DNA from 2 places in the Pseudoalteromonas sp. P1-7a genome. Region 1 is predicted to be linked to the other one. Evidence: predicted binding sites of a transcription regulator. Region 1 holds the regulator's gene; the other holds the start of a gene.
The links. Region 1 encodes ArgR, which controls arginine synthesis, uptake and breakdown. Its sites were predicted from a motif close to ANTGAATANNTATTCANT; they were not measured.

Region 2: the regulator ArgR is predicted to act here: its motif matches at 964-981, upstream of gltB (glutamate synthase large subunit).

Annotation. Positions count from the first base shown of each region.
Region 1 is NZ_LKDU01000005.1:143,456-147,386, reverse strand. It holds gene AN389_RS05970 (Dyp-type peroxidase) at 1-852, shown strand, start outside; gene argR (transcriptional regulator ArgR) at 849-1,316, opposite strand; gene mdh (malate dehydrogenase) at 1,542-2,474, shown strand; gene ispB (octaprenyl diphosphate synthase) at 2,563-3,534, opposite strand.
Region 2 is NZ_LKDU01000015.1:66,042-69,972, reverse strand. It holds gene AN389_RS11145 (Grx4 family monothiol glutaredoxin) at 1-238, shown strand, start outside; gene gltB (glutamate synthase large subunit) at 1,082-3,931, shown strand, end outside.

The DNA of each region.
Region 1 (3,931 bases):
TTGCATTTATTTTTTAATGTATTTGATGGTCAAGACGAGTCATTGCGCGCAAAGCTAAAGCGCGTAAGCGCAATTGAAGAAGAGTTTAGTGATCAGTTCTCCGAGGCCATGCTCTCTTGCATGGTGGCCATAGGCGCGCAATATTGGCCGCATATACTACCTGAATATATCCCAAGCGAGCTGCAAAGCTTTCCTAATATAAATCACAGCGATTTTGTTATGCGCGTACAGCCCTGTGATTTATTTATCCAAATTCGCTCAGACCGAGAAGATGTTAATCACCTTTTTGCATTGCAAATATTAAAGTTGTTTTCGCCCGATGTAGAGCTGGTTGAACAAATTCGCAACTTTAGGTTTTTAGATGGGCGAGACTTTAACGGCTTTATTTACGCAGGCGATACCCCGCATGGGCGGCAAAAACGAATCACTGCACTGGTTAATAAGCCCGACAGCTTTGAACACCAAGGTAGTTATATTCATGTCCAACGTTATAAGCATGACTTGAGTGTATGGCAGCATTTATCACTCAGCGAGCAAGAGCATATTATGGGGCGCACGCGTTTAGATAACACTTTAATTGAGCCTAAGGTAGATACTAGCCACGCCACTAGAAGCGAGCTAAAAAATGAGAGCGGCCAAGCAATATTGCTTAACCAAAGCATGCCGTATGGCGATGTTTATGAGCAAGGTATGCTAAGTATTACATGCTCTGCATCGGGAAGTGCGTTTGAAAAGGTACTTAACAGCCGCATAGGAAAAGGGGAGTGTTACGACCATTGGCTTGATTTTACTCAAGCCGATATGGGCTCAGCGTTTTTTGCGCCGTCAGTTAGTTTTTTAAAGCAGCTTTAAACCGTATCAAATAAAATGCGTACGCGCTCAAGCGTAATGTCAATTTCAGAAATTTTTGCAGGCGCAATAAAAATAGTGTCATCCCCAGCAATTGTGCCTAAAACACCATCAGCTTTACCTAAAGAATCTAACAAACGAGCAATTAACTGCGCTGCGCCTGGGCTGGTGGTAATAATAATCATCATCTCGTTATGCATAATATCAATAACAAGCTGGCGCAGTGGGCTTTTAGCTGTCGGTACGCCCATTTCTGCGGGAAGGCAATACACCATTTCTTGTTTAGCATTACGGGTACGCACAGCGCCAAACTTGCTAAGCATACGCGACACTTTACTCTGGCTTATATTGTCAAAGCCTTGCTCTTTTAATGCTTCGACTATTTCGCCTTGCGAGCCAAAATTCTCTTCTTTTAAAAGTGCTTTAAACGCTTTTACCAGTGCTTCTTGTTTGTCTTGTGGTTGCATAGTCTTTATTCATTTTTGTTATTTATAATGCAAATTCTACACAAAAATGAATAATTATGCAGCAGTTGTTTAGTTAACTTGCCAGTTTGCTGCGATAAACCAACAAAGTTTACAACTATGGTCGAAAATATACCTGAAATAAGCAGGATAAATTTGTTTTTAGTCGCTAATTTCATTATCTTAAGAGCCACAAATATTTCCTACCTCAAATTACGGAGAATTCCAATGAAAGTTGCTGTATTAGGTGCTGCAGGCGGTATCGGTCAAGCGTTGTCTTTATTATTAAAAACAGGCTTACCAGCAGGTTCTGAATTATCACTTTACGATGTTGCACCAGTTGTACCAGGTGTTGCGGTTGACCTATCACACATCCCTACAGATGTTAAAGTAGCAGGTTTTGGCGCAGACGATTTAAATAAAGCGCTTGAAGGGTGTGATATCGTACTTATCCCAGCGGGTATGCCACGTAAACCAGGTATGGATCGTGCGGATTTATTTAACGTAAACGCAGGTATCATCAAAACATTAGCAGAAGGCATTGTTGCTAGCTGCCCTAAAGCATTAGTGGGTGTTATCACTAACCCAGTAAATGGCACTGTGCCAATCGTTGCTGAAGTATTCAAAAAAGCAGGTACTTACGATGCAAGCCGCGTATTTGGTATTACTACGCTTGACGTAATTCGTTCAGAAGCATTTGTTGCTGAGCTTAAAGGCGTAGACGTAGCATCAGTAAAAGTACCCGTAATTGGTGGCCACTCTGGCACAACTATTCTTCCTCTACTTTCTCAAGTTGAAGGCGTAAGCTTTACCGAAGAAGAAGTTGCTACACTAACTCCACGTATCCAAAATGCAGGTACTGAAGTAGTAAATGCTAAAGCGGGTGGTGGTTCAGCTACACTTTCTATGGGTGCTGCTGCAGCACGTTTTTGTATGTCTTTAGTTAAAGGCCTACAAGGTGAAGACGTAGTAGATTACGCATACGTTGCTGTTGAAAATGGTGATGCAGAGTACTTTGCTCACCCAGTACGTTTAGGTAAAAACGGCGTAGAAGAAATTATTTCTTACGGCGAGTTAAGCGCATTTGAAGAAAAAGCTAAAAACGATATGCTTGAAACGCTGAAAAAAGACATCAAAGAAGGTGTCGATTTCATGGCGTAATAGCCAAATTTCATACAAAAAAGCCTGCATATGCAGGCTTTTTTATTGCTCGAAAATTATTACCCTTTACTAATTAAGGGCTATGGCCTTAGTGATCTCGCTCTACAGCAATACGCGCTAGGCTTATTAATGCTTGCTTATACTGTGATTCAGCTAAAAAGTCTAAACAGGCTATCGCTTTATCAGCTTCTTGTTGCGCCTTTTGCATTGTAAATTCAAGCGCCTTGGTTTCTTTTAAAGCCGTTAAAATAGCCTCAAGGTTATCCATACCATTGCAATGTTCAATAGCATCTCGAATAAGGGCTCGTTGCTCATCACTACCATGCTGCATAGCATAGATTAATGGTAAGGTAGGTTTGCCTTCTGCTAAATCATCACCAATATTTTTACCTAACTGGTCAGCGTCTGCGTTGTAATCAAGCACATCATCAACTAATTGAAAAGCAGTACCTAAGTGCATGCCGTATAAGTTAAGCGCATCTAGCACACTATTATCTTGCTCGGTAATAATAGCCGCAAGCCCTGTAGCGGCTTCAAACAATTTAGCCGTTTTAGAATAAATAACCTGCATGTAACTTGCTTCGGTAGTGTTAGGGTCGTTGCAATTCATAAGCTGCAATACTTCGCCCTCGGCAATAACATTGGTTGCATCAGCAAGTACTTGCATAATCTGCATTTTACCAAGTCCCACCATCAGCTGAAATGAGCGGGTGTAAATAAAATCCCCAACTAACACGCTGGCAGCGTTACCAAATTCGGCATTAGCAGTAGGTGTACCACGGCGTAGGTTAGATTCATCAACAACATCATCGTGTAATAGCGTTGCAGTATGTATAAATTCAACAATTGTTGCTAAGGTAATGTGATCTTTACCTTGGTAGCCCAAAGCTCTTGCAGCCAATAGAGCAAGCATAGGGCGTACGCGTTTGCCACCGCTGTTAACGATGTACAGCCCAAGTTGATTGACTAACGCCACATCTGAGCGCATTTGCGCGTGTATAAGTTGATTGACGTCATTCATATCGCTTTCGATTAACGCCTGGATAGCTTTTATATCCATTGATCTCCGAGCCAATTTTTATGTGTGAACGGCGCCGATTGTACAACAAAAAATGCACTAGCTCGATATTTTGTGACGATTCATTAAAAAAACCGAGTTAAAAACCTGAATTAGTGCTTAATTAGCGTATTTAACTGTGTATTTAATAGACTTTTTGTGGCTGTTTATTATTCAGTTAGTAGGTTCTAGAGTAGGCATCACTGCACGGAAATTTATTTTATTTTTACGCTAAAAAGCGCTTGGCAACAGGGCAATTTAATATAAAATGGGGGAAATATTGAATTGCTCTCAATGCAGCTACTTTTTATTCATTTTAATTACAAAATAGGCTTGCTAGTTTTTATGCATTAGCGTAAACTTCGCGCCCTATCGAAGAATATTTTAGTTGCGTCGATTT
Region 2 (3,931 bases), on a different contig from region 1:
AGCGTCACAAGCTCTAATGTCATGTGGCGAACCATTTGCCTATGTTGATATTTTACTAAATCCAGATATTCGTGCTGAGCTACCAGCATACGCTAATTGGCCTACCTTCCCACAGCTTTGGGTTGAGGGCGAATTGATAGGTGGTTGCGACATTATTATTGAAATGTTTCAGCGTGGTGAATTACAGCCGTTGATCACTGAAACAGCAGCTAAATATAAAGAAGCTGACGCAGAGTAATAGTTACTTTGCTAAACATAATAAAAGCCACGTTTACGTGGCTTTTTTGTGTCTATCTATAACTTTCTTGCGTTTTAATTTATTGATCAGCCCATGATTATAGCCAATAATTTGTACTCAATAGTTAGCAAACTCAGGCCTCACTCCTCGTTTAGATACACCTTAGTAAGGATAAGTAAGCAACAATGCTACTTATATAAGCGCAAATTTTAATTAAAAAATTGAGTTTTATACCAAGGCGTAATAATACGTAACCAGCTATGCTGAGCTATACGTGTCGCTATCTGCGCTAAAAGGCTCTTTTTTAGCACAACCCAATATCGAGATTTTTGCCTGGCTATCAATACGTTTTTCCAGCCTCAAAATAGAACACTTAATTAAGCGAATTGGTATTAAATAAAAATTCACACCATTTGCACTAAAAACGACACAGCAATTCATAACTATACCAATGAACGCTAAAAAAGCGTGATCCTAAACCTTTAATTTATTTAAATTGCATTAAACTATCTAAATGTTAACTGAACCAATAAAGTTTTAATGAATATTTATTCATTGGGTGGGGCTTTACGTTTACGTAAAGGGTATTGGTGTGCTCCCTTTGTTTTTACAAAATGTTAAAATTGACACCAGTGTCATGAAAAAATAACGCACAAAAAAGCACTAAATGTTAAAACTTATGAGTTAAAAAGAAACCTTGCCTTGAAGTGAGAAATATTCAAGAATGTGAATATGTATTCAAAATAATATTGACTCTATTTACTATAGAGGCTAGTTTTGTGCGTCTGTTAGCAAATCGTCGAGCAGTTCATTCACGTTAACAGTGCAGCAAGGGAGGGGTCTATGTTATACGACTCAACATTAGAAAAAGATAATTGTGGCTTTGGCTTAATAGCCCAAGTAAATGGTCAAGCTAGTCATCGGCTTATTCGTACAGCTATTACTGGACTTGATCGCATGCAACACCGCGGTGGTATATCTGCCGATGGTAAAACAGGCGACGGCTGTGGTTTATTACTCCAAAAACCTGACAGTTTTTTTCGTGCCATTGCTAACGAGCATAACTGGCACTTAGGTAAAAATTACGCCGTAGGCATGGTTTTCTTAAATTCAGATCCCGTTTTAGCACAAGCTGCAAAACAGGTTTTATGTGAAGAATTAGAACAAGAAACACTTAAAATACTTGGTTGGCGTGAAGTGCCTACTGACCCTTCAATGCTAGGGCCAATTGCTACACAGCAATTACCTGGTTTTGAACAAATTTTTGTTAGTGCGCCGGAAGGTTGGCGTTCTAAAGATTTAGAGCGACGTTTATATGTAGCACGTCGCCGCGCAGAAAAGCGTTTAGCAGAGGATGAGTCGTTTTATATTGCGAGTTTATCGGGGTTAGTGACTATCTATAAAGGCCTTATGATGCCTGCAGATTTGCCTAACTTTTATTTAGACTTAGCTGATATTCGTATGACCAGCGCTATTTGTGTATTCCATCAGCGTTTTTCTACTAATACTCAGCCGCGTTGGCCTTTAGCACAACCATTTAGGTATTTAGCGCATAATGGTGAAATTAATACCATTGAAGGTAACCGCCAATGGGCTCGTGCACGTTCGTATAAGTTTTCTTCGCCACTTATTCCTGATTTACAAAGCGCAGCGCCGTTTGTAAACGAAACTGGCTCTGACTCATCAAGCCTAGACAACATGCTGGAGCTGTTTTTAGCGGGTGGCATGGATTTATTCCGTGCTATGCGTATGCTAGTGCCACCTGCATGGCAAAAAAATCGTGCTATGGATGATGACTTACGTGCATTTTACGACTTTAACTCTATGCATATGGAGCCGTGGGATGGCCCTGCGGGCATTGTTATGTCTGATGGGCGTTTTGCAGCGTGTAACCTTGATAGAAATGGCCTGCGCCCGGCGCGCTATGTTATTACTCAAGATGGCTTTATTACACTGGCCTCTGAGGTAGGGATTTGGGATTACACTGCAGATGAAGTGGTCGAAAAAGGCCGTGTAGGGCCAGGCGAGCTTTTAGTAATTGATACTAAATTAGGCAAAATCTGGCACTCAGATGAAATCGACCAAGATTTAAAATCGCGTCACCCTTATAAGTCATGGCTTGAAGAAAATGTTAAACGCCTAACTCCGTTTGAAGAGCTTACCGAACAGGATGCAGGTAATCGCTCATTTGATGACGAAACGCTTGTTAAATACCAAAAAATGTTTGGTTACACTAACGAAGAGCTCGATAGTGTAATTCGTGTAATGGGTGAAAATGGCCAAGAAGCAACAGGTTCTATGGGTGATGACACGCCATTTGCTGTGTTAAGCGAAGGGCATCGTTCACTGTATGATTACTTCCGCCAAAAGTTTGCGCAAGTAACTAACCCGCCAATCGATCCGCTGCGTGAAAACCACGTAATGTCATTGGCAACGTGTATTGGTAGTGAGCAAAACGTATTTAATGAAACCACAGGCCATGCTAAGCGTCTACAGTTTGATACGCCAATTTTAATGTATGCTGATATGCAGCAGCTACTAAATGCTGATGACGAGCATTACAGCTACTGTAAAATTGATATTACATACACAGCAGAGGAAGGTTTAGAAAAAGCGGTTGCACGTATTTGCGACGCTGCACAAGAAAAAGCAGCTGCAGGCTGTGTAATGCTTATTTTATCTGACCGTAACTTTAGCGAAACCCAATTACCAATTCCTGCTGCAATGGCGGTAGGTGCTGTACAAAAACGTTTAGTAGATAATAACTTACGTTGTGAGTCTAATATTATTATTGAAACGGGCAGCGTACGCGATGCACACCAATTTGCTGTATTACTTGGTTTTGGTGCAACCGCAATATACCCATACCTTGCATACGAGTCACTGGTTGCGATGAGCGACAGTAAAGTGATTGAAAAATCGTACTGCGAAGTGACGCTTTCGTACCGAAAAGCTATAAATAAAGGCCTTTACAAAATTATGTCTAAAATGGGCATAAGTACGATTGCATCGTACCGTTGTTCAATGCTTTTTGAAGCCGTTGGTTTATCAGATGCCATGATAGAGATGTGTTTTAAAGGCGTAGCAAGTCGTATTAAAGGCGCCTGTTTTAGCGATTTTGATAGTGATCAGCAAAAGCTACATAAACTTGCTTTTAGTAAGCGTAAGTTACTCAGCCACGGCGGTTTATTAAAATATGTTCACGGTGGTGAATACCACGCTTACAATCCTGATGTTATTCAAACGCTACAAAAGGCCGTACGTTCAGGCGATTATAAAGACTACTCAGCCTATGCTGATTTAGTTAATAACCGTCCTATTGCAACGCTACGCGATATGTTAGCGCTTAAATTACCTGAAAAAGGTATTAGCATTGATGATGTTGAGCCGGCTGAATTTTTATACCAGCGCTTTGATTCTGCAGCAATGAGTATTGGTGCACTTTCGCCAGAGGCGCATGAAGCGCTAGCCATTGCAATGAACCGCCTTGGGGGCTGTTCAAATTCTGGTGAAGGTGGAGAAGACAAACTCCGTTACAACACCGAGAAAAACTCACGAATCAAACAAGTTGCCTCGGGTCGATTTGGTGTAACGCCGCACTACCTTCGTAATGCTGATGTAATACAAATCAAAGTGGCACAGGGTGCTAAACCGGGTGAAGGCGGACAATTACCAGGCGAAAAAGTAACGCCG